DNA from 3 places in the Mesobacillus sp. ABV4_180 genome. Region 2 is predicted to be linked to each of the others. Evidence: riboswitches for the same ligand, from Rfam matches in the RefSeq annotation. Region 2 holds a riboswitch; each other region holds the start of a gene.

Region 1 (7,411 bases), 210 kb from region 2:
TGCTGCGTGAAGAGCAGTCAAACGGTGCTCATCTGTTTTAACCGCAGTCATGAAGTATTTCTTCAGAAGGTCGCTATATTCGCGAGCCGCCGTGAAAATATCTGTAAAAATTACACCTTGTTCCTGCATTTCTTTTGAAAGCTGCAGGTATGCTGGCTTGTTGTTGCGTTGTACATAAAGGCTATTATCCTTTGCCTCCTGGTCAACAAGTGCTTTTACTTCCTCAGGAAGTTCATCGATTGATGAAAAAACATCGCTTTTCACAAGCAGCTTTTCAAATTTAGTGAAATTCCATTTATCAATTTTCGTCTTATCCGGTTTTGGCATGGAAAGATCTTCAGCTTTATCAAGAGATTGAACTCGAAGCTGTGTCAGCCATTCCGGTTCGTTCATTTCTTTTGAGAAGGAAGTAATGTACTCCTGGTCAAAAGCCCATTTCGTTTCCGTAGTCATTATAAATCCCCCCAACGCTTAAGCTTCTTGCCCAACTGTTTCGTCTTCGATGCCTAGTTCTTTTTTAATCCAGTCGTATCCTTCTGCTTCTAAGCGCTGTGCAAGTTCCGGTCCGCCGGACTTCACAATGCGGCCCTGCATCATGACGTGTACATAGTCAGGAGTGATGTAATCAAGAAGGCGCTGGTAGTGAGTGATGATCAAGCAGCCGAAATCTTCGCCGCGCATTTCGTTGATTCCTTTAGAAACAACCTTCAATGCATCGATATCAAGTCCTGAGTCAATTTCGTCAAGGATCGCGATTTTAGGTTCAAGCATCATCAATTGAAGAATCTCGTTACGCTTCTTTTCACCGCCGGAGAAACCTTCGTTAAGATAACGCTGTGCCATATCAAGATCCATTTCAAGGAATTCCATTTGCTTATCCATTTTGCGGATGAATTTCATAAGTGAAATTTCATTGCCTTCGCCAAGGCGGCTGTTCACAGCAGAACGAAGGAAGTCAGCATTCGTTACACCGCTGATTTCGCTTGGATATTGCATAGCAAGGAACAAGCCAGCGCGTGCTCTCTCGTCAACTTCCATTTCAAGAACATCTTCGCCATCAAGGTTAACAGAACCGCTAGTTACTTCATATTTAGGATGACCCATGATAGAAGAAGACAAAGTAGACTTACCAGTACCGTTTGGTCCCATGATCGCGTGGATTTCTCCACCCTTAACTTCAAGGTTCACACCTTTTAATATCTCTTTACCTTCAATCTCAACGTGAAGGTCCTTAATTGATAATACAGATCCTGCCATAATAATACCTCCGTCAATATAGAAAAGATTTTAAGCCGACTTCAGCCGTCTTTAGCTCTATTCTCATTTTATTCTCATTACAATCTTATAACAAATGAAAAGTGTTAGCAACACTTTAAAAGTGGAAAGAAATACAACGGAACCTGTTGATTCTTGTCAAAATATAAATATGATTTTTGGCTCATGCCGAGTGGAAGGGGAAACGACCGAGCAAACGCATTTGCTCGCAGTGTTTCCCCTTCCACTCGGCAGCTTTTCAGCCTCAAGCTGAAAAGCCTGTGAAGCGTAAGCTTCACAAAAGTGAGCCAAAAATCTGCAAAAATTAAGTTTTGAATGTTTTGATTGAAGAATCAACAGCATGAAACTTGCCTTCTTTCCACTTCCCCCACCACCGCATTTCAGCCCGCTGAAAGGCGACAAAACCACACTCTCATTCTAACAGACCAAGCCCTGCAAGTCGGTTTATCCGCTCATAGCTTGTACATCATTTTATTTTTACCTGCTGTAATAAAAAAATGTACTTGGACGGAATCAAGGCAGGACATAAACCCAAATGAAGGACATATTTCTCTTTGGTCATCACGATCCTGTCCTTCATCACCCTTATGACGGACACTTTTCTCGTTTCCACAACGATTTCTGTCCTTCATCATTCTCATGACGGACACTTTTCCCTTTTCTACAACGATTTCTGTCCTTCATCACCCACATGACGGACACTTTTCCCGTTTCCTTACCGATTCCTGTCCTTCATCACCCTCATGACGGACACTTTTTCCATTTTCACAACGATTTCTGTCCTTCATCACCTTCATGACGGACACTTTTCCCGTTTCCTTACCGATTTCTGTCCTTCATCACCTTCATGACGGACACTTTTCCCGTTTCCATACCGATTTCTGTCCTTCATCACCTTCATGACGGACACGTTCCCGTTTCCATACCGATTTATGTCCTTCATTACCCTGTTAATAATAAAGAAACCAGTGCATAAACGACACTGGTTCCAATTCATTTCTTCTATTATATATATCCTATCCTTACGAGTGGACTTTTCTTTCCAGATCCGAAATCATCCGCTGGCTTTGGATATAATCCTTTTCACGTCTTCTCTCGACTTCCATCCTTGCGTCATGGTTCATGCTGTAAACCTCATAACTGATTCCATGAGCTCCATGCATGGCTTTTTCCATTTCACTTGTGTAGTTCAGTTTTAGCTGACTAATAGTGAATCATCCCTTCGGTTTTTCGCTTTGATCAGCGATTTTTTTGATATTGCAATGGTAACACTTTTTATTTACCACTATCAAAGCGGTTAAAACCATTAATTTTTGGATGTGATGGAATATGGAGGTTTAAGGGTACCTCAGCTCTTGAATTCTTACAATACTGGCAAATCCCTCCGGATCGGAGCCTATCCTGCAAATCTGCCAACCCATTTTAGCCGCACTAACAGGCTTTTAGGTATATTTTACTGTTTTAAATGATTCAGCTCAGCCATCGCTTCCTGGACAAGCGTGACTGCCTGGCTCATTGCAGCACCGCCGCCAAATGCAGCAGTAACTCCTACTGCTTCTAAAATTTGTTCCTCAGTCGCACCCTGGTCAAGGCACCCTTTTAAATGATAAATAATGCAAAATTCATCCTGTGAATATAAAGATATTCCTAAAGCAATAAGCTGCTTTTCCTTCTGTGTGAGGGTTCCTTCCTGAAAGCACACTTCTGTAAAAGCATTATAATGTTGTGCAAGCTCAGGCATTCTCTGTGTAAAGATGCCAAGCCCATGCTTATATTCATGCAAAGCTGCTTCAGTAGAATTCCGGGGTTCATAATGATGTTCCATTGCTTTCACTCCAATCTGAATATTTCTCGGTTAGTATGTTAGATTTCAGAGCGGGTTATGCGAGGGATGTGAATCAAATAGAAAAAGCAGGCGCCGCCTGCTTTTCTGTTTTCTACTATTCTTTTACCGGAACGACAGCACCTTCATACTTTTCAAGGATGAAGTCCTGGATTTCTTTTGAGTGAAGAACTTCGACAAGTGCCTTGATTGCCGGCTTGTCTTTGTCACCTTCACGTACTGCGATGACGTTCACGTATGGAGAGTCACTTTCCTCGATCGCGATAGAATCCTTCAATGGATTAAGACCCGCGTCGATTGCGTAGTTAGAGTTAATTAGAACTGCGTCGCCTTCTCCGTTATTGAAGATCTGTGGAAGCAATGCTGCTTCGTATTCAGTGTCAAACTTCAGTTTCTTAGGGTTTTCTGCAATGTCATCGATTGTTGCTTTAACTTTTTCAACGCCATCCTTAAGAGTGATCAAGCCTTCTTTTTCAAGCATTGTCAGAATACGGCCATGGTCTGCTACTGAGCTGCTCATGATGATGTGAGCACCCTCTGGCAGGTCTTCAAGAGTTGTATGGTCTTTAGAGTAGACACCGATTGGCTCGATGTGAATTCCGCCTGCATTTTCAAACTTATATCCATGCTCCGCCATTTGAGATTCAAGATAAGGAATGTGCTGGAAGTAGTTTGCATCAAGTTCCTTTGAATCCAATGCCTGGTTAGGTACAACATAATCGTTGAATGTCTTGATTTCCAATTCATAGCCTTTTTCCTCAAGAAGGGACTTAGCTTCCTCAAGTATTTCGGCATGTGGTACGTTAGATGCACCAACAACGATCTTCTTGCTTTCTTCCTTGCTGCCTTCGGAATTTTCCCCAGATGTTCCGCAAGCTGTAAGCCCTGCTGTTAAAACTAATGCTATTAGCGCCAATAACCACTTTTTCATTTAGTATCTCTCCTTTATCTTTTATCTAATTTTCTAGTGATGACATCACCGATGAACTGAATTAAAAATACGATAACCAGGATGATGATGGTCGCCATTAGCGTGACATCGTTCCGGCTGCGCTGGAAACCTTCCATATAAGCGAGGTTTCCCAAACCTCCTGCTCCAATTACACCAGCCATCGCTGTGTAGCTGACAAGGGCAATTGCAGTAACGGTAATTCCTGAAACAAGTGCAGGCATTGATTCTGGAAGAAGCACCTTCCAGATGATCGTCGTTGTTTTCGCGCCCATTGACTTCGCTGCTTCGATGACTCCTTTATCAATCTCACGCAGTCCAATTTCGACCATTCTTGCGTAAAAAGGAGCTGACCCGATGATCAATGCTGGCAATGCTGCGTTCTCTCCAATCATTGAACCAACGATGAGCTTTGTAAAAGGAATCAGCAGGACAATCAGGATGATGAAAGGTATCGACCTGAATATGTTAACAAATGCACTTAACACTAAATTAATCGACTTATTTTCCCATATATTCCCTCTGGAAGTCAGGAAAAGCAATAGACCTAAAATGGCTCCAAGAATGAAGGTGGCTACAACCGAAATAGCACTCATGTACAGTGTTTCAACTGTCGCTTCCCACATCCGGTCCCAATTGACATTAGGAAATAAATTTTCAGCCATTTGAAATCACCTCCACGCCGACTTCCTGCTTGCCAATATATTCGATGGCGCGGTCCAGGTCGCCCTCTTCTCCATCCAGATGGATGAACAGAGTACCATAGGACCCGTTTTGCGTCTGCGAAATTTTCCCCTGGACAATATTGACCATGATCGGGAACTCGCGAATCAAATTGGTGATAAGAGGCTGTTCTGCTCCTTCACCCACAAATGTCAGCTGGACAACTCGGCCATGCGGATAGCGGGATAGCAAATGGTCGACTGTTTCCTTCGTTTCTTCGGGTTCAGTCACCTGCTGGACGAACCGTTTGGTGATTGGCTGCTGAGGGTTTTTGAACACTTCCAGTACAGGTCCTGTTTCAACAATCTTTCCGCCTTCCATCACCGCAACCCGGTGGCATATCTTTCGGATCACATGCATTTCGTGCGTAATCAGGACAATCGTAAGACCTAATCTCTTATTGATATCCACCAGCAGGTCCAGGATTTGGTCGGTTGTCTGGGGGTCAAGCGCTGATGTCGCTTCGTCACCCAGGAGTACTTTTGGATTGTTCGCAAGGGCCCTGGCAATTCCAACCCTTTGCTTTTGTCCACCGCTCAACTGTGAAGGATAAGCATCTCCACGGCCTTCAAGCCCAACAAGCTCGATCAGTTCTTTTACCCTTTTATCCCTCTCTGCCTTTGGCACACCGGCAATTTCGAGCGGGAAAGCAATGTTTTCTGCAACCGTTCTTGACCATAACAGATTGAAGTGCTGAAAAATCATGCTGATTTCCTGGCGTGCTTTTCGCAATTCCGCTCCTTTGATCCTTGAAACTTCCCTTCCAGCCACAACGACGGAACCTGAAGTTGGAATTTCGAGGCCGTTCAGCATTCGGATCAATGTACTTTTCCCCGCACCGCTGTATCCAATGACCCCAAAGATCTCACCTTCTTTGACTTCGAGGTTCACATCATCTACTGCTTTGACTTCTCCTTTTTTGGAAGGATAAATCTTCTTTGCCTTTTTTATCGTGATCAATTGACTCACCCTCTTTACAACTCTTTTTAAAACCGTTTAAATCGCCTAATATGCCTGAGAAGGTTATCAATCTAGTTTCCCATTCCCCAACGAAAATAATTCAAACTTTACGTTAAGAGGGAGCATGACTGAAACCGGTAAAAGGACGAGAAGATCAAATAATGCTTGTAAAATAATAAAAGCCTTTCTGCAAGTGAGCAGAAAGGCATAATTGTAGGGGGTATCCTTTCTCTCATCTGCCAAAGCAATCCGCTTTGAGTGAATTGGCACCATTTCAATAAGCAAGCTTATTGACGGTTGCCGGGCTTCATAGGGCACTTCCCTCCACCTCTCTTGATAAGAGCACGCTATTAAATTATTTAATCGGTTTTTAAGGTACGAGTGTGATTTTAGCACGGAATAAAAAAGGGTGTCAACAAAATTATTTTTAAATATTATTTGGAATGTATTGGATAATTAAACCTTCGCCGATACAGCAGGTACTCCAGTTGCTTTTTCAATCGCCTGTTCCAGGTCCTCGATGATATCATCACTATTTTCAATGCCGACGGAGAGGCGGATTAAATCTTCCGGTACGCCAGCCGCCTTCAGCCCATCCGCGTCCAGTTGCTGGTGGGTCGTGCTTGCCGGATGGATAATCAGGCTCTTTGCATCGCCAACATTCGCGAGGTGGGACCACAATTTCACAGAATTGATCAGCGTCGCACCTGCCTTTCTTCCTCCTTCTATTCCAAAAACGACTACGGCTCCAGCCCCTTTTGGCAGGTACCGTTCAGCAAGCTCTTTATCAGGATGAGAATCATGGCCAGGGTAAGAGACCCAGGTAACCGCAGGATGCGACTCGAGATAGTCCACGACTTTTTGGGTATTTGCGACATGCTCCTTCATGCGGACATGCAATGTCTCAATTCCCAGATTGAATTGGAAAGCACTCTGAGGGCTAATAGATGGCCCGAGATCACGGAGAAGCTGGACCCTGGCCTTTACAATGTATGCAGCAGCTCCAATGGCTTCGCTATACACGATATTATGATAACTTCCATCAGGTTCGTTGAAACCCGGGAATTTAGGAGACTTCCAATCAAATTTACCTCCATCCACAATGATGCCGCCAAGGACGGTACCATTGCCTAACAGCCATTTCGTTGCGGAATGGATGACAATGTCCGCTCCATGTTCGATCGGACGGCATAGAAATGGAGTTGCAAACGTGTTATCTATAATCAGCGGAACGCCGGCTTCATGGGCGATGTCAGCGACAGCCTCGATATCCAAAACCCTTAAACTAGGGTTCCCGATTGTTTCCGCGAAGACAGCTTTTGTGTCAGGAGTAATGGCTTTCCTAAAGTTTTCCGGGTTTTCAGGATCAACAAAATGAACCTTTATGCCGTATTTTGGCAGTGTAACAGCAAATAAATTATAGGTTCCACCATAAAGGTTGGAAGCTGCAACGACCTCATCACCAGCATGCGCAACATTGAGAATCGACAGTGTGATGGCAGCCATGCCGCTTGAAAGCGCAAGGGCTCCAACTCCCCCCTCAAGGAGGGCAACTTTTTCCTCAAGAGCTGTCACAGTCGGGTTATGTATCCTTGAGTAAATATAACCTGACTCTTTCAAAGCAAATAAATCCGCTGCATGGTCTGTGTTCTCAAATTGAA
Region 2 (7,411 bases):
ACACAATCAAAATTCCTACTGTAATGAGCATCGTTGTTGTATCAAAACGCTGATAGCCATAAGTAATAGCCAGATCCCCCAGGCCGCCGCCGCCGATTGCTCCTGCCATGGCCGAAGCGCCAATCAATCCGACTGTTGCAATCGTGAAGGCGAGGATAAGAGAGCTCAGCGCTTCAGGGATAATGAATTTAAAAACGATCTGCCAGGGAGTAGCGCCCATTGATTCTGCAGCTTCGATGACACCCGGGTCCACTTCCAAAAGAGAATTCTCTACTAATCTTGCAATATACGGCCCTGCATAAAAGACAAGCGGGACGACTGCCGCAGCGGTGCCAATGGATGTACCAACAAGAAATCTGGTAATTGGGATTATCGCTACCAGTAAGATGATGAATGGCACCGAGCGGAACACGTTGATGATGCCATTCAGGACATTGAAGACCGGAGCGTTTTCAAGCAAATGTCCTTTCCGTGTCACGACGAGAGCAATTCCAAGAGGCACTCCAAGGACTGCCGAGAACAGCAGCGAGAACGCAACCATCTGGAGAGTCTCTACTAATGCCTGAATGATTTGTTCTGAATTAACTAGCATGTGCTTTCACTTCCTTTATGCTTACTTTTTGCTGGCCGATAAAATTTAGAGCCCGTAAAATTTCTTTATCACTGCCCTGAAACTCGACGATCAGGTTTCCGAATGGGGTGCCCTGAAGCTCGGTAATATTTCCAAAAAGAACATTGATATTTACATCAAATTTCTTTGCAAGCTGTGATAAAAGCGGCTGGCCGGCTGAATCACCGACAAAATTGATTCGGAATACCTTTTGAAGCCCGGAGTGCCCATCAATAATCGTTCGAACTGAATCTGGGATAGTGTCATTCATGATGGAGCTGACAAAGTTCCTTGCCGTTTTCGTTTTCGGAGCAGAAAAGACATCAAAGACAGTGCCTTCCTCAATAATTCTTCCTTCTTCAATGACAGCCACGCGATCACAAATTTCACGGATGACTGACATCTCATGGGTAATGATTAAAATGGTGATGTTGTACTCCTTGTTGATTTTTTTCAAAAGCTGAAGAATGGAGCTTGTTGTCTGCGGATCAAGTGCAGAAGTCGCTTCGTCACACAGCAGGATTTTCGGCTGGGTTGCCAGTGCCCGTGCTATTCCAATCCGCTGCTTTTGGCCGCCGGATAGCTGATCCGGATAACTGTCTGCTTTATCAGCAAGGCCGACAAATTCAAGAAGCTGATGAACCCGCTCTTTTATTTGTGCCTTTGGAATTTTTGCGAGGACCAGCGGCATGGCCACATTATCAAAAACGGTTTTCGAATTTAAGAGATTGAAATGCTGGAATACCATCCCGATATTCCTTTTAATCTCCCTGACCTCTTTTACAGAAAGGGAAGTCAGGTCGCAGCCATCAACAATCACCTGTCCTGAAGTCGGACGTTCCAATAAATTCACGCAGCGGATCAATGAACTTTTTCCTGCGCCGCTAAAACCAATGACTCCAAATATTTCGCCTTCGTTAATTTCTAAATCAATTCCATTTAGCGCGGCTACCTTTTGCCCGCGGCTTTCGTATACTTTTTCTACTTTCTGAAAAGTAATCACCTTTCTGCCTCCTTTGTAGATGGTTCATCCATGCTTTTTCAATTAACAAAAAAGCCCTCTTCCCGGAAATAGGAAGAGGGCACGCCTGAAAAAATACAGGACAAACTTCTCTTCTTATCTCCCAAGCCTTTTGCTTGCTGGATTTGGCACAGTCCCCCATAAGGGGTCCGCTGCCGAGGCTTCATAGGGCCAGTCCCTCCGCCTCTCTTGATAAGAAAGTATTGATATATAGTTGTAGGTAGGGAATTCCGGAAAAATAAAAATCCCCTTCAGAAAGAAGAGGACATCAAATTAAAAAGTTGGCCTCTTCTTATCTGTCAAGCTGCGCTTGCTGGATTTGGCACAGATTCCAAAAGGAGTCCGCTGCCGAGGTGTCATAGGGCCAGTCCCTCAACCTCTCTTGATAAGAAGGTAACGAATATTCGGTTTTAAATCTTGTTTATTACTTTACTGTGGCATAGAGAAAGTGTCAATCATTTTATTTGGAATTTTTCTCGAAATTTGGAAAATGGGAAATTCGGATTATAAGGATGAGGTGAGATCCAGCCGTTGAAAAAATTAAAAGAAGGTGCCCAAAAGTTTTATATCTTTTGCTACACCATCTTTCGTTGATGGAAATTAGTTTGCTTTAGGTTTTACCTTTTTTCAAGTTAGCTTCCTCAACCTTCCTTAGTTCTAGGTAATCACCTATGTTAAAAAAATGAATATCTTATGCTCGATACCACTTTCATCGAGGAGGCTTGGGCATGGGTTACTTTGTTACTGTAGAACAAGGTGTGAATTTGTATGTTGAAGACATTAATCCTGGAGGAAGCAAGACCATTGTTTTCTTGCATGGCTGGCCGTTGAGCCATAAACAGTTTGAATATCAATTTAATGTTCTTCCATCCATGGGGTACCGTTGCATCGGGATAGACTGGAGGGGCTTCGGGAATTCGGATAAACCAATGTCTGGATACACTTTTGACCGATTGGCCGATGATATCCGCGCGGTAGTTGAGACACTTCAATTAAATAATTTTGCCCTGGTTGGCCACTCTACTGGAGGTGCGATCGCAATCAGATATATGTCCCGGTACAATGGTTACGGAGTATCAAGGCTGGTCCTTGTTGATGCTGCAGCCCCAACAGGATTTACAGCCGAAAATGCAGGCAAATTGCTTAAAGAAGCATTAAACGACCGCCCGAAGATGATGCAGGGAATAATTGATACTTTTTTCTTTCAATATATTTCTCCTCAGTTTTCCGACTGGTTCTTTCAAATGGGACTACAGGCCGCAGGTTGGTCCACAGCGTCAGTCATCGTTTTATTAAGAGGTGAAAACCTGCATGCTGACCTTCCAAAAATAGAAGTACCAACATTAATTATTCACGGCATTCATGACAAAGTGATACCTTTTGCACAAGCGCAAGAACAAAATCGAAAAATAAGGAATTCACAGCTTGTTCCTTTTCAGTATAGTGGACATGGTGCTTTCTGGGAAGAACGGGACAAGTTCAACCAGCTGCTGACACAGTTTATTTAGCGATCTGGCTGTAAAAGTTTAGTAGTGAAATTCATTAAAAATGCACACGAAAAATGACGTATGAAATGACATACGTCATTTTCTTTTGTCTAATTTTTATCTGAGTAATAAACAAAAAAATTTTGAGGGAAATTAAATAAGAATTATCTTTTGACGGAAAAAGAAAATTGATTTATGATTTACTAATCCGATAAAACCAACCTAAATAGGAGGAATTAAAATGAGGAAATTATCTTTACTTTTTGTTTTGATCCTAACTGCAGTCCTGATGATGGCAGGCTGCGGTGGAAAGAATGAGTCCGATGAAGTGCCACAGGGGAACGATGCTACCGACAAAGAGAATGCAGTTCTTGAGAAGGTTGAAAAGGAAGGGGTCCTTCTTGTTGGAACAGAGGGTACATATCCACCTTTCACTTTCCATGACGAGAGCGGAAAACTCACAGGATTTGATGTTGAAATTGCAACTGAAGTCGCTAAAAGACTTGGAGTCAAGGCTGAGTTTAAAGAGACTCAGTGGGACGCCATGTTTGCTGGCCTTGATGCAAAGCGTTTTGACATGATCGCGAACCAAGTAGGAATCAAACCTGAAAGAGAAGAGAAGTATGCCTTCTCAAAACCATATATCACATCAACGGCTGTATTGATTGCACATGAAGAGAATGATGAAGTGAAAGGTTTTGAAGATTTAAATGGGAAAAAGGCAGCTCAGTCCATGACAAGCAACTATGCAGACATAGCCAGAACTAATGGTGCAGAAATCGTTGGAGTAGAAGGGTTTAACCAGGCGATTGAGCTGATTTTGTCAAAGCGTGCGGATGTTACAATTAACGAAAATCTTTCCTTCCTTGATTTTAAAAAGGCAAAGCCTGATGCAAAAGTAAAAATTGTAGCAGAGAGCGAAGATGCATCACAAAGTGGTTTGATGTTCAGAAAAGACAGCGAAACTCTAGTTGAGGCTGTTAACGGAGCGCTTGCGGATATGATTGCTGATGGTACTTATGACAAAATTTCCTTGAAGTGGTTTGGTGAAAATGTACTTGAATAACATATTTGCCGACCCTGAAAGAATGGACCGGCTGGCCGAAATTGCCCAAAATTCATTTATCCCCCTTTTACAGGGGGCTATTTTTTACACAATCCCATTAACGTTAATTTCATTTGTATGTGGATTGGGTTTGGCGATCTTGACGGCTCTCGCCAGGATTTCCGATGTTAAATTTCTACAGTTTATCGCAAGAGTTTATGTGTCTGCCATTAGAGGAACGCCTTTACTTGTGCAATTATTCATTCTGTTTTATGGATTGCCGACCATTGGTATTATCCTCGACCCCTGGCCTTCTGCAATCATTGGATTCAGCCTGAATGTGGGAGCATACGCTTCTGAAATAATCAGGGCAGCTGTCCTTTCCATCCCCAAGGGGCAATGGGAAGCAGGGTATTCAATCGGCATGAGCAGCAGGCAGGTCCTTAGGAGAATTATATTTCCGCAGGCAACAAGGGTTTCCATCCCGCCTTTATCGAATACTTTTATTAGTTTGGTAAAAGATACATCCCTTGCATCGATGATCCTTTTAACAGAGATGTTCAGAAGGGCACAGGAAATCGCGACGACAAATTATGAATTCCTTCTTCTCTACACGGAGGCTGCCCTTATTTACTGGGTGATCTGTTTCATCCTTTCAATCGCTCAGGGAAGAATCGAAAACAGGCTTGACCGTTATGTGTCTCGTTAAAATCAAGAGGAAAGGAGGTATTTCATGATCTCAATAAAAGGGTTGAAAAAATCATTTGATCAACTGGAAGTTTTAAAAGGAATCGATCTAGAAATCGATAAAGGAAAAGTTGTTGTTATTATCGGACCATCCGGATCTGGTAAAACTACTTTTCTGCGCTGCCTGAATATACTTGAAACGCCCACTGAAGGCATCATCACTATTGGTGGGCAGAAAATGGATTTCTCAGCTAAGGTTCCACAGAAAGCCATTTCTTCTTTCCGCCGACTGACCGGGATGGTATTCCAGGGTTATAATCTTTTCCCGCACATGACTGCGCTTGAGAATGTAATGGAAGGCCCGATCACAGTCAAAAAAGAGGCAAAGAATATTGCGAGGAACAAAGCAGAGCACTTCCTTGAAAAAGTTGGCCTCTCAGACAAAATGGAATTTTACCCATTTCAGTTATCAGGCGGCCAGCAGCAAAGGGTGGGAATCGCCAGGGCACTCGCCATGGAACCTGAGGTCATGCTGTTCGACGAACCAACCTCTGCCCTCGATCCTGAATTAGTTGGAGAAGTTTTGAAGGTTATGAAGGATCTGGCCAATGAGGGCATGACCATGGTCGTCGTTACCCATGAAATGCGATTCGCCCAGGAAGCAGCAGATGAAGTAATCTTCATGGACGGCGGGGTCATAATAGAACGCGGAAAGCCTGATAGCATCTTTAAGACTCCAAAAGAAGAACGGACAAAACAATTTTTGAGAATGATTCAATAATTGATATAAAAAATTTCAAGAATATGATTCGGGAGATACGATGAAACCAAAAATAATTCTTGCGTTAGTAGCTATAGTATTTTTATTATCAGCTTGCGGCGAAAAAAGCATAGACGGAAAAATGGTATTGCTAAATCAGGACAAGGAAGAAATCACCTTTCCCCAGGCCAAGCCAACCCTGTTCTTTTTCATGACTACCTACACCTGAACACATTGCCAGCAGCAACTGGTCCAGTTGTATAACAACCTAGAGGATTTAAAAGATTTAGATGTAAATATGTATATTATCAGCGGAGATACCCCTGATCAGCAAAAAGAATTATATAATGCCTTTAAAGATGAATTCGGTAAAAGTGTCCCATTCATCTCCGACCCTGATCTTAAAATGACAGAGCTGTTCGAAATGAAGAATGGAGATGCACCTTATAGAGGATATGGTCTTCTTGATGAAAAAGGGAATGCAGTGTTTCATACAGTAAATGACTACTGGGGCGAACAATTCGATCAAACTTTGAAAGAAATAAAAGATGAATATCAGCAAATTAACGATAAATAATCACTTGTATTATGAAAAGCCACAGGATATCCTATGGCTTCTTTTTAATGGTTGATTCATTTTACCTATATTTAACACGGTGATATAGTAATAAGTAGCTAGTTTGATAGGGAGGCATAATATGAGTTGCAAGGCGTGTACTGTCGGGGTTCTGGAATATGAGGTGAAAGTGGAAGGAGAGGTGAACCATCGAATATTTTTGGATGTGGTTCACCATTTGGAGCGGAATGGTCAATGGGTAAAGGCAGAAGAAAATTCGTTTGTTGTGAAAGAAGCAGGGATGAGAGATTTTCTCGATTTTTGCTCTGACCACATGGATTGGGATCATGTGCATTTTCGGCTGGGAGAGCAAAGCTGGAGACCAGTTTCGGAAGCAAAAGATGTGCTGGATAGTCAGTGGATCGATGATGTGATTAGAAAAGAGCTGGTTACCTGTCACGCGCAGCCGATACTGACTGCTGATGAAGAAGTGTATGCTTACGAAATGCTGGCGAGGTTTTACAGAGAAGATGGGTCATTGATTTTTCCAGGTGAAATCTTTGGGGCAGCGAGAAAACGCGAACGTTTATATGCGCTGGACCGGGTTTGCAGGATGGCGGCAGTAAAACATGCGGCACTCATAGACCAGAAAGTCTTTATTAATTTTATTCCAACTTCGATTTATTCTCCGGAACATTGTTTGAAGTCGACCATTCAGTTGGCGAATCACCTAGGAGTGGACCCGGATCGACTTGTATTTGAAGTCGTTGAAACGGATCAAGTAGAAGACACGGACCATTTAAAAAGGATCCTGGCATTCTATAAGGAAAAAGGCTTTCGTTATGCACTTGATGATGTAGGCGAAGGCTATAGCACGTTGGAATTGCTGACCGACCTGCAGCCGCATTATATGAAATTGGATATGAAATATGTGCAGGGTGTATCCCGGGATGAGCAAAAACAGAAGACAGCATTGGCCTTTTTGGACCAAGCTATGAAGCTTGGGGCTGTTCCACTGGCTGAAGGAATTGAAACGCACGAGGATTTCGGATGGCTTAAGGAAAAGGGATATCAGCTTTTCCAGGGGTATTTGTTTGGCAGACCTGCTCCTATTCAATCATCCCGATAATCTGGCCTTGCAAATTCTTGGTTTTTTGGAGAACATTCGCCTGCATAGTGATTATGTAACACAGTCTTCCTCGTACTTAAAAAAGATTAGCTTGAAAAACAAAAAACCCTTGCGGT
Region 3 (7,411 bases), 2.8 Mb from region 2:
GAAATGTAGTGATTATGCTGTATTTCGTAGTGATTCAAATAAAACCGTAGTGGTAAAAACGGATTCGTAGTGATTTGTTCAAAATTGTAGAGAATAAATCAAATTTCATAGAGATTTTGCTCGAAATCGTAGAGATTCAGACCTGACCCGGAGTGATAAGCCGAATGTTGTAGTTATTTTTGCCAAACCGGATTAATGACCTGTCCCCTTATCAAAATTACTCCCCGAAACATCGGCCACGTTTTCGATGGCAACTAATGCATTTGGGTCGATATCATTCACGACGGAGCGCAACGTCGATAATTCAATCCGGCTGACGATCGTATAGATGATTTTTTTCGGTTCGTTTGAAAAAACGCCCTGTCCCTGGATATAGGTCATGCCTCGTCCCAGCTGCTTCAGCAATTCTTCTGCAATTTCCTCTGGAACATCGGAAATGATCGTGACCGATTTCAGTTCTTCCATACCTTCCACGACGACATCAATCATTTTAAACGCAATAAAATAAGTGATAATCGAGTACATCGCTGTCTCCCAGCTGAATACGAGCAATGCTGCCAGAATAAAGATGAACAAATTCATGATCATGACGATCTGGCCGACGGACACGGTGCGCTTTTTGCTGACGAGGATGGCGATGATTTCCGTTCCGTCCAACGCTCCGCCTGCACGGATGACTAGGCCGACGCCGGTTCCGAGGATGACCGCGCCAATGATGGTCGCTAAAAATAAATCATCTGTGACTGGGTCAAAATGATGTAAATAAGCTGTCGCACCGGATAGAACGATGACACCATAAAGCGTGCGCAATGTGAACTTCCATCCCATTCTGCGGTAACCGATATACAGGAACGGCAGGTTTAGAATAATCAGGAAGATACTCATCGACACATTGGTTAACTCTGCTGCAATTATCGAGAGCCCGATGACCCCGCCATCAAGGATTGCGTTTGGCACGAGGAACATATCCAGACCAAATGCCGCTATAACAGCACCCAATGTAATCGTTACAAGCTGTGTAATTTCTTTTATAACTCTTTTTTTCTTCGTTGCTGCCATAATGAATCAAACCCTTTTCATATAGATAATCAATGTATTAATTGTAGCAAACTTTGATAAACTTCAAAAATAAAAGGCAATTCATCATGTGTTTCTGGTATTTTTAGATTATATAACCAGGATTAGAAGATCTGCATTTATGGGTATTGAAGAAGCGTAAGATATTTGATTTTTGGAGGGACCATGTTGGCTAACGATACTCAAGTTAAAAATAGACAAAAGAAACAACAGCCATCTTCAAACCGAAAGGCTGAAAAAACGCATAAAAAACACAACAATAAACCATATATTCGCACAAGCCCGAAACCTAAAGAAAAGGAAATGGATGAACACAAACTTAAGCGGAAAGAAAATGCGAAAACATCCTCAAATAATAATGTAAGTGAAACGTCAAACAAAGATAACAGAAGCAAGTCCCAAAATAAAGCACAGAATAAGGACCATGAAGTAAAGCATAAAGAGCAGTCTGGGAAATTCGAGACGGCTTTCAACAGGATTCATAAGGCTTTGAAGGAAATGGTGAAGGGGACGGACAGTGATGCGTTCGTCGAGCTGCTTTACTCTGGCTATAAGAATCAATCTTTGATCAGGAAGTATAAGAGTGAGCTGCACCAGTTCGCCAAGCTGAGGAATGCGATTGTCCATGAGCGGGTGAACGCGGATTATTATATCGCCGAGCCTCATATTGAAGTTGTTGAACGAATCGAGGAGATATGCAGGGAATTCGAAAAGCCACAGACCGCACTTTCAATCGCGACCAGCCCGGTATTCTACTATTATGAAGATGCTTATCTTAAAGATGTTCTAAAAGTGATCAACAAGTTTGATTTTACAAGATTCCCTGTCTATGACAAAGATGATAAATATGTTGCCTTGTTGACTTCGACAGAGATCATCCAGTGGATGGCGAAGCATTTTTCGGATAATGTCGTGACGATTGAAGATGTGCGAGTGAAAGAATTATTGAAGAAAGACAAAAATTATTTCGTTACTTTTGTCGATAAAGATGCTTCACTTTATCATATCGAAGAACTATTTGAACGCTATCACACGAGAGGAAAGAAGCTCCAGGCAGTCATCATCACTGAAACGGGAGACCGCCACGGGAAGCCGGTCGGCGTAATTACTCCCTGGGACTTGCTTGACAGTGACCCTGCGGAGGATTAACCTCATATACACTCTTTTCGGTGGTCAATTAATCAAGGCGGTTCCACATTGACGAGGCGCCTGCCTTGCTGATATACTGCCTATTACAAATGATATTTAAAAATTGAAATAACTCTTATCCAGAGCGGCAGAGGGACAGGCCCTGTGAAGCCCGGCAACCTTCATTTCGGTGAAAGGTGCTAATTCCTGAAGATTCACGTCTGAAGATAAGAGGGGATGCTGCGCGCGAAACCTCTTCTTATTGGAGAGGTTTTTTTACATTACAGAAAAAGCAGGTGGGCGAGATGGCAGGAAATTTCGAAACAGAAGTGCTTCATTCGATACATAACAAACCGAAGGGGATTAAAAGTAAGGCAACGCCGATTTATCAGACATCGGCTTTTACATTTAACGATCTGGATGAGCTGGAGGGCTTTTACCAGGGTGAAGGAGATTATTTGTACTCGAGGGTAGGGAACCCGAACACGGATGAATTGGGACAATCCGTTGCAGCACTTGAGCATGCGGAGGATGGAGTGGCGGCATCTTCTGGGCTGTCGGCGATTCTTGCTGGCGTCCTGGCTGTGGTGAAGAGCGGCGACCACATTGTCGCGGCAGATGATGTCTATGGAGGCAGCTTCCATATGCTAAAATCAGAGCTTGAACGATTTGGCATCGAGACGACATTTATCCCGTTTTCCGACCTGAGCAATGTTGAAGCGGCAATCAGGGAAAATACAAAGCTAGTATACACGGAATCCATTACCAATCCGCTACTTCGGGTCGAAAACCTGGAAGAGGTCATTGAGCTGGCCAAGAAACATAATCTCACCGTTCTGGTGGATAATACTTTTGCCACGCCGCTCCATGTGCGTCCGTATTTGCTCGGTGCGGACCTTGTCGTCCATAGTGCCACGAAATATATTGGCGGCCATAGCGATGTCACTTCAGGAGTCGTAGTAGGCCGCAAGGATTTAATCACTGAAGCACGTGCTAGAATCGTGAATCTCGGTGCGAACCTGAGTCCATTCGAAGCCTGGCTTACTTGCAGAGGATTGAAGACACTGGCATTAAGAATGAAGGCTCAGTCGGAAAATGCGAGGATGCTTGCTGAAAAACTGCGTGAAAACGAGAAAGTCGCAAAGGTATATTATCCTTTCGCTGAAGGTGAAAAAGGGTTCGGGGCCATTGTCACGATCGAGCTTGCCGAGCATGTGGACACAAATCAATTTTTTAAATCGCTAGGCTGGGTAAAAATTGTTCCGACACTTGCCGGTGTTGAAACAACCGTATCCCACCCGCTGAAAACATCCCACCGTGCCCTTCCGCCAGAGGCACAGAAAGAACTGGGGATTACCTATGGATTAGTCCGGATATCAGTTGGAATTGAGAATGCTGCCGATATTATTGAACAATTTGAGTCAGCACTTGCGAAATCTGAAAAATAAATTGGTATAAATAGAAAAAAACTCCAACAATTTTGATATTATATTGATATCATACTTTTCATACCCTAATAGGTTTGAAGGGTTTAACAGGAGTGGAGAACATGCGGAGGTTCATTAATCTTTCGTTAAAAACCAAGGTATTCGCTTTTTTTGGCATGTTATTTTTCGTATATGCCATATCAACAACTTATAATTTTTACTTGCTCAATAAATATAAAGGAAGCCCAGACCCGGCGGAACTTGTGTCAAAGAGCTTTTATTCAACTGCAATCGCCGGTACACTCATTTCGATAGGCTGTCTTGTTTTTATCATCATATTGTTCAAGAATGTTTTCAGGCCAATCGATCTTCTGACGGAAGCCACTCGGAAAATGGCCACTGGTGATTTATCGGTCCATCTCGAGAACCGGTCAATGGATGAAATCGGGAAGCTGACCTCTCATTTCAATGAAATGGTCGATCAGTTAAAGGTTCTTGTTGCTGAATGCCAAAGCAATACAGAATTGCTGCATGATTCATCTATCAAGCTTTATGATAATTCCCAAGGCCATGAAATAGAGAGTGAAAGGATCAATTCTTCCATTTTGCAAGTCTCTGCTGGGGCAGAACTGCAACATAAGCAATCAGTTTATTTGAGTAAAGTTGTCGATAGAATGGAAAAACGAATCAGGGAAATAGCAGAACTTGCTAATCTGATTGATGAAATGTCCTCGGAAAACGTATCTAAAAGCAAGAAGGGTATGGAGCTGATCGACGGAACAAGCACGCAAATTGGACATATGGACCAGATCACAAGCCAGGCTGCGATTGATGCAGAACAATTGGCAGAGAAGACAAATAAAATTGATCAAATCGTCAACATTATTTCTGGTATTGCGAATCAGACGAATCTGCTGGCATTGAATGCTGCAATTGAAGCGGCTCGTGCCGGGGAACAAGGTAAAGGATTTGCTGTGGTTGCAGGTGAAGTCCGGGCATTAGCTGAACAGTCGCTATTGGCTTCAAAACAAATTCAAGAAGTCATTGAAAGTGTTCGAGGGGAAATAAAAAACATGGTAGATGTCATGGCTAGCGGGAGCGCAGAAGTTCAAAAAGGGAGCAGGTTATTTTCCAATGTACAAACTGAGTATGGTGAAATGAGGGAAGGCATCCTCTCTATTCAGCGAGAAATCGGCAGGGTTGCAAACTATGCTGACGACTTAAAGAAGCAAACCTTTGAGTTGACATCGATGAACAGAGAAACAACGGCCATTCTGCACACAAATTCAGAAGGAATCACCGAGATGGCTGCAGGGCTTATTAACCAAGGAGAAACGGTCAGGGAAATCACTGCTACCGCGGAAAACCTGAAGAAAATCTCTACTGTACTTAGGGAAGCTGTTTCTGGTTATCGCAATAACTGATTATCGTTCGACATCATGTTTACGCCTCCTGTATGCGGGTATCTTTAAAAAGGACTACTCGTCTAAAGGAGGCTTTTATTTATGAACTATGAACATGAAAAACACCTAGTTGGAGTATACGATAACGAACGTGATGCAATCCAGGCAGTTGAGGATCTGAAAAGACAGGGCTATTCAACGGAAGACATCTCGGTTATCGGTAAAAACGATGATGAGGTTGATCACATCAACGAAGCAACCGGAACGAAGACTGAGGAAGGTCTTGCTGCTGGTGCAGCAACAGGCGGCATTTTAGGCGGCCTTACGGGATTACTGGCTGGTATCGGAGCGCTTGCGATTCCTGGTATCGGGCCAATCGTTGCTGCTGGTCCTATCGCTGCGACACTGACAGGCGCGGCAGTTGGCGCTGGTGCTGGCGGATTGGCTGGAGCATTGATTGGTATGGGTATTCCGGAAGATGAAGCTGAGCGTTACGAAGGCTATGTAAAAGAAGGGAAGATTCTTGTCGTCGTCGAACGCGATGAGAACCGTGTTGGGTTAAATGATACAACAAGGACAACTGGTTTGGAAAATCCGGTTGACGCACCCCTGACTTCGGACAACCCTGCGAATACTCGATTGAACAACCCTAGAGATTTTTAATAAGATATTGTCATAAAAAGGGCTGCCATTCATTTGGCAGCCTTTTGGCATTGTTGTAAAAGTAAAATAGCGTACAGTTCACTTCGAGAATTGTCCAGCTCCAGCGCTTGTCGGGGCTGCCCAAGGCGCTTCCGCTTGTCTTAGTAAGCCTTTTTTAATGAGAAAAGCTAATCACCTATACAAGATATGAAGGCTTGCATACTTTAATAATGAGGACGACTATCCGTCTTTAGTTTATATAAAGGATGTGAGTCAAATGAATTATGACAGCAATAGGAGAAACTCGGGATCCGACTCTAATTATTCCATGCATGTATCCAAACCAACCGGCCGTACTTCTCCCTATTCATACAGTGTTTTAGATTATCATGGTTCAACATTATATGTGGTCACGTTTCTTGGAGTAGTCCCTCTAACTGATGGATACCGCTGGGATTACCAGATTACAAATATAGGTTCCTATTATCCATTGAACAACTGGGTGCTGGGAATGGAGGGAGGCTTTAGCCGTTTGAGATGTTTCAAAGGAGACATCTATTCTGCTGATGCAAAGAATATCCCTGTTCCAGAGACCCCTGTCGACTGCTCATTCCCTTCGTCTAATCCAAACTTCATGTGCCCATATACAGATCCATGCTCTAATGTCACAGGTTTAAAGTATGATCATCTGAATTCTCCGGAAGAAGGGGAATTAGGTCCGGGAAAAACGCAGCGATTTTCTTTTATCATCCGTGAGAACTTGCCGGCTGAACCAGTATGTTTCCAGCTGCAATTTGGAAACAGGTCAAGAAGCGGCGAAATATACGCACCAGGATGTATTTGCAAAAACCCTTGTAATATGTGTGAAGAAGATAATGACTTCACTTGCGATGTAATGTTCCCAGACTGTTTCACCCTTGATGGAACAGCAGATGACGTTAGAGTCGGTTATTGCATTAAATGCGCCAGTGAATGTGTAAAGGATGGCACATGTAAATCACTTACTACCATCAATGTATGCGGTACTGATTTGCAATGCTGTGTCCCTGTTCAAAGGTGGAGGCAGGAAATTGATTTCCAGGTCATCTTCAACGTTCCGATAAAATCTTCGTCAGGGGCAAATGCCTGTATTGATGAACCGCTTTATGCCTGCTGCATAGATGACAGAACGGCGATCAATAATTGCTTCACATGTATTGACGATCAGGATTGTGCTCCGCCTTGTGAAGCTGCTGATTGTGAAAATACTGAGATTGTAGTGACAGGCTTAGCGCCAATCGAGGATCGATACGGAAAAATCATCGGCGTCACAATTGAATATACATTCGTTACTCCTCCATGTGGGAACGAAGTAATAGAAGAATAGTTCGTGCCAGAAAAATAAAGCAGGCTGCCAAATAATAAAGGCCGCCTGCTTTCAATTATTTTTCTTTTCTTGTATCAAGTAAATCAATCCGGCTGGCATCATCCATATTAAAAGCCGATGATATATAAAACAACAGAACGCCGCCAGCTAAGCCGAGACAAATGACAAAACCAATGGTCATCACCCATAGATATCCCATAATTCGCATTCCTCCCTTTGATAAAACTATATGCAGCACCAATATGTTGTTTTCGTCCGTAATAAAAATAAAAAAGTATATTTTCCAGGAAAATTCTCATCCTAACATTCGAGGAGGAATGAATGATGGGAAAAAAAGTAATACTGGCAATAGCACTGCTGTTCTGGCT

The links. Region 2 has a riboswitch for S-adenosylmethionine ahead of ACXAEA_RS05630 (methionine ABC transporter ATP-binding protein). Riboswitches for the same ligand answer to the same signal wherever they lie in the genome.
Region 1: another riboswitch for S-adenosylmethionine. It lies ahead of ACXAEA_RS04525 (methionine ABC transporter ATP-binding protein); the one in region 2 lies ahead of ACXAEA_RS05630 (methionine ABC transporter ATP-binding protein).
Region 3: another riboswitch for S-adenosylmethionine. It lies ahead of ACXAEA_RS19900 (trans-sulfuration enzyme family protein); the one in region 2 lies ahead of ACXAEA_RS05630 (methionine ABC transporter ATP-binding protein).

Annotation. Positions count from the first base shown of each region.
Region 1 covers NZ_JBSWTJ010000001.1:927,985-935,395, reverse strand. Annotated here, with positions in the region: gene sufD (Fe-S cluster assembly protein SufD) at 1-453, opposite strand, end outside; gene sufC (Fe-S cluster assembly ATPase SufC) at 472-1,257, opposite strand; gene ACXAEA_RS04545 (YuzK family famiily protein) at 2,298-2,450, opposite strand; gene ACXAEA_RS04540 (carboxymuconolactone decarboxylase family protein) at 2,729-3,100, opposite strand; gene ACXAEA_RS04535 (MetQ/NlpA family ABC transporter substrate-binding protein) at 3,216-4,049, opposite strand; gene ACXAEA_RS04530 (methionine ABC transporter permease) at 4,064-4,732, opposite strand; gene ACXAEA_RS04525 (methionine ABC transporter ATP-binding protein) at 4,725-5,750, opposite strand; SAM riboswitch class I at 5,980-6,093, opposite strand; gene ACXAEA_RS04520 (O-acetylhomoserine aminocarboxypropyltransferase/cysteine synthase family protein) at 6,207-7,411, opposite strand, start outside.
Region 2 covers NZ_JBSWTJ010000001.1:1,138,495-1,145,905, forward strand. Annotated here, with positions in the region: gene ACXAEA_RS05625 (methionine ABC transporter permease) at 1-592, opposite strand, end outside; gene ACXAEA_RS05630 (methionine ABC transporter ATP-binding protein) at 582-1,613, opposite strand; SAM riboswitch class I at 1,725-1,830, opposite strand; SAM riboswitch class I at 1,921-2,023, opposite strand; gene ACXAEA_RS05635 (alpha/beta fold hydrolase) at 2,360-3,139, shown strand; gene ACXAEA_RS05640 (amino acid ABC transporter substrate-binding protein) at 3,360-4,184, shown strand; gene ACXAEA_RS05645 (amino acid ABC transporter permease) at 4,171-4,872, shown strand; gene ACXAEA_RS05650 (amino acid ABC transporter ATP-binding protein) at 4,897-5,631, shown strand; gene ACXAEA_RS05655 (hypothetical protein) at 5,672-5,839, shown strand; partial or broken gene ACXAEA_RS05660 (hypothetical protein) at 5,855-6,187, shown strand; gene ACXAEA_RS05665 (EAL domain-containing protein) at 6,309-7,295, shown strand.
Region 3 covers NZ_JBSWTJ010000001.1:3,889,670-3,897,080, reverse strand. Annotated here, with positions in the region: gene ACXAEA_RS19910 (YitT family protein) at 193-1,059, opposite strand; gene ACXAEA_RS19905 (CBS domain-containing protein) at 1,246-2,226, shown strand; SAM riboswitch class I at 2,339-2,439, shown strand; gene ACXAEA_RS19900 (trans-sulfuration enzyme family protein) at 2,511-3,653, shown strand; gene ACXAEA_RS19895 (methyl-accepting chemotaxis protein) at 3,755-5,056, shown strand; gene ACXAEA_RS19890 (general stress protein) at 5,138-5,698, shown strand; gene ACXAEA_RS19885 (hypothetical protein) at 5,955-7,043, shown strand; gene ACXAEA_RS19880 (hypothetical protein) at 7,099-7,242, opposite strand; gene safA (SafA/ExsA family spore coat assembly protein) at 7,368-7,411, shown strand, end outside.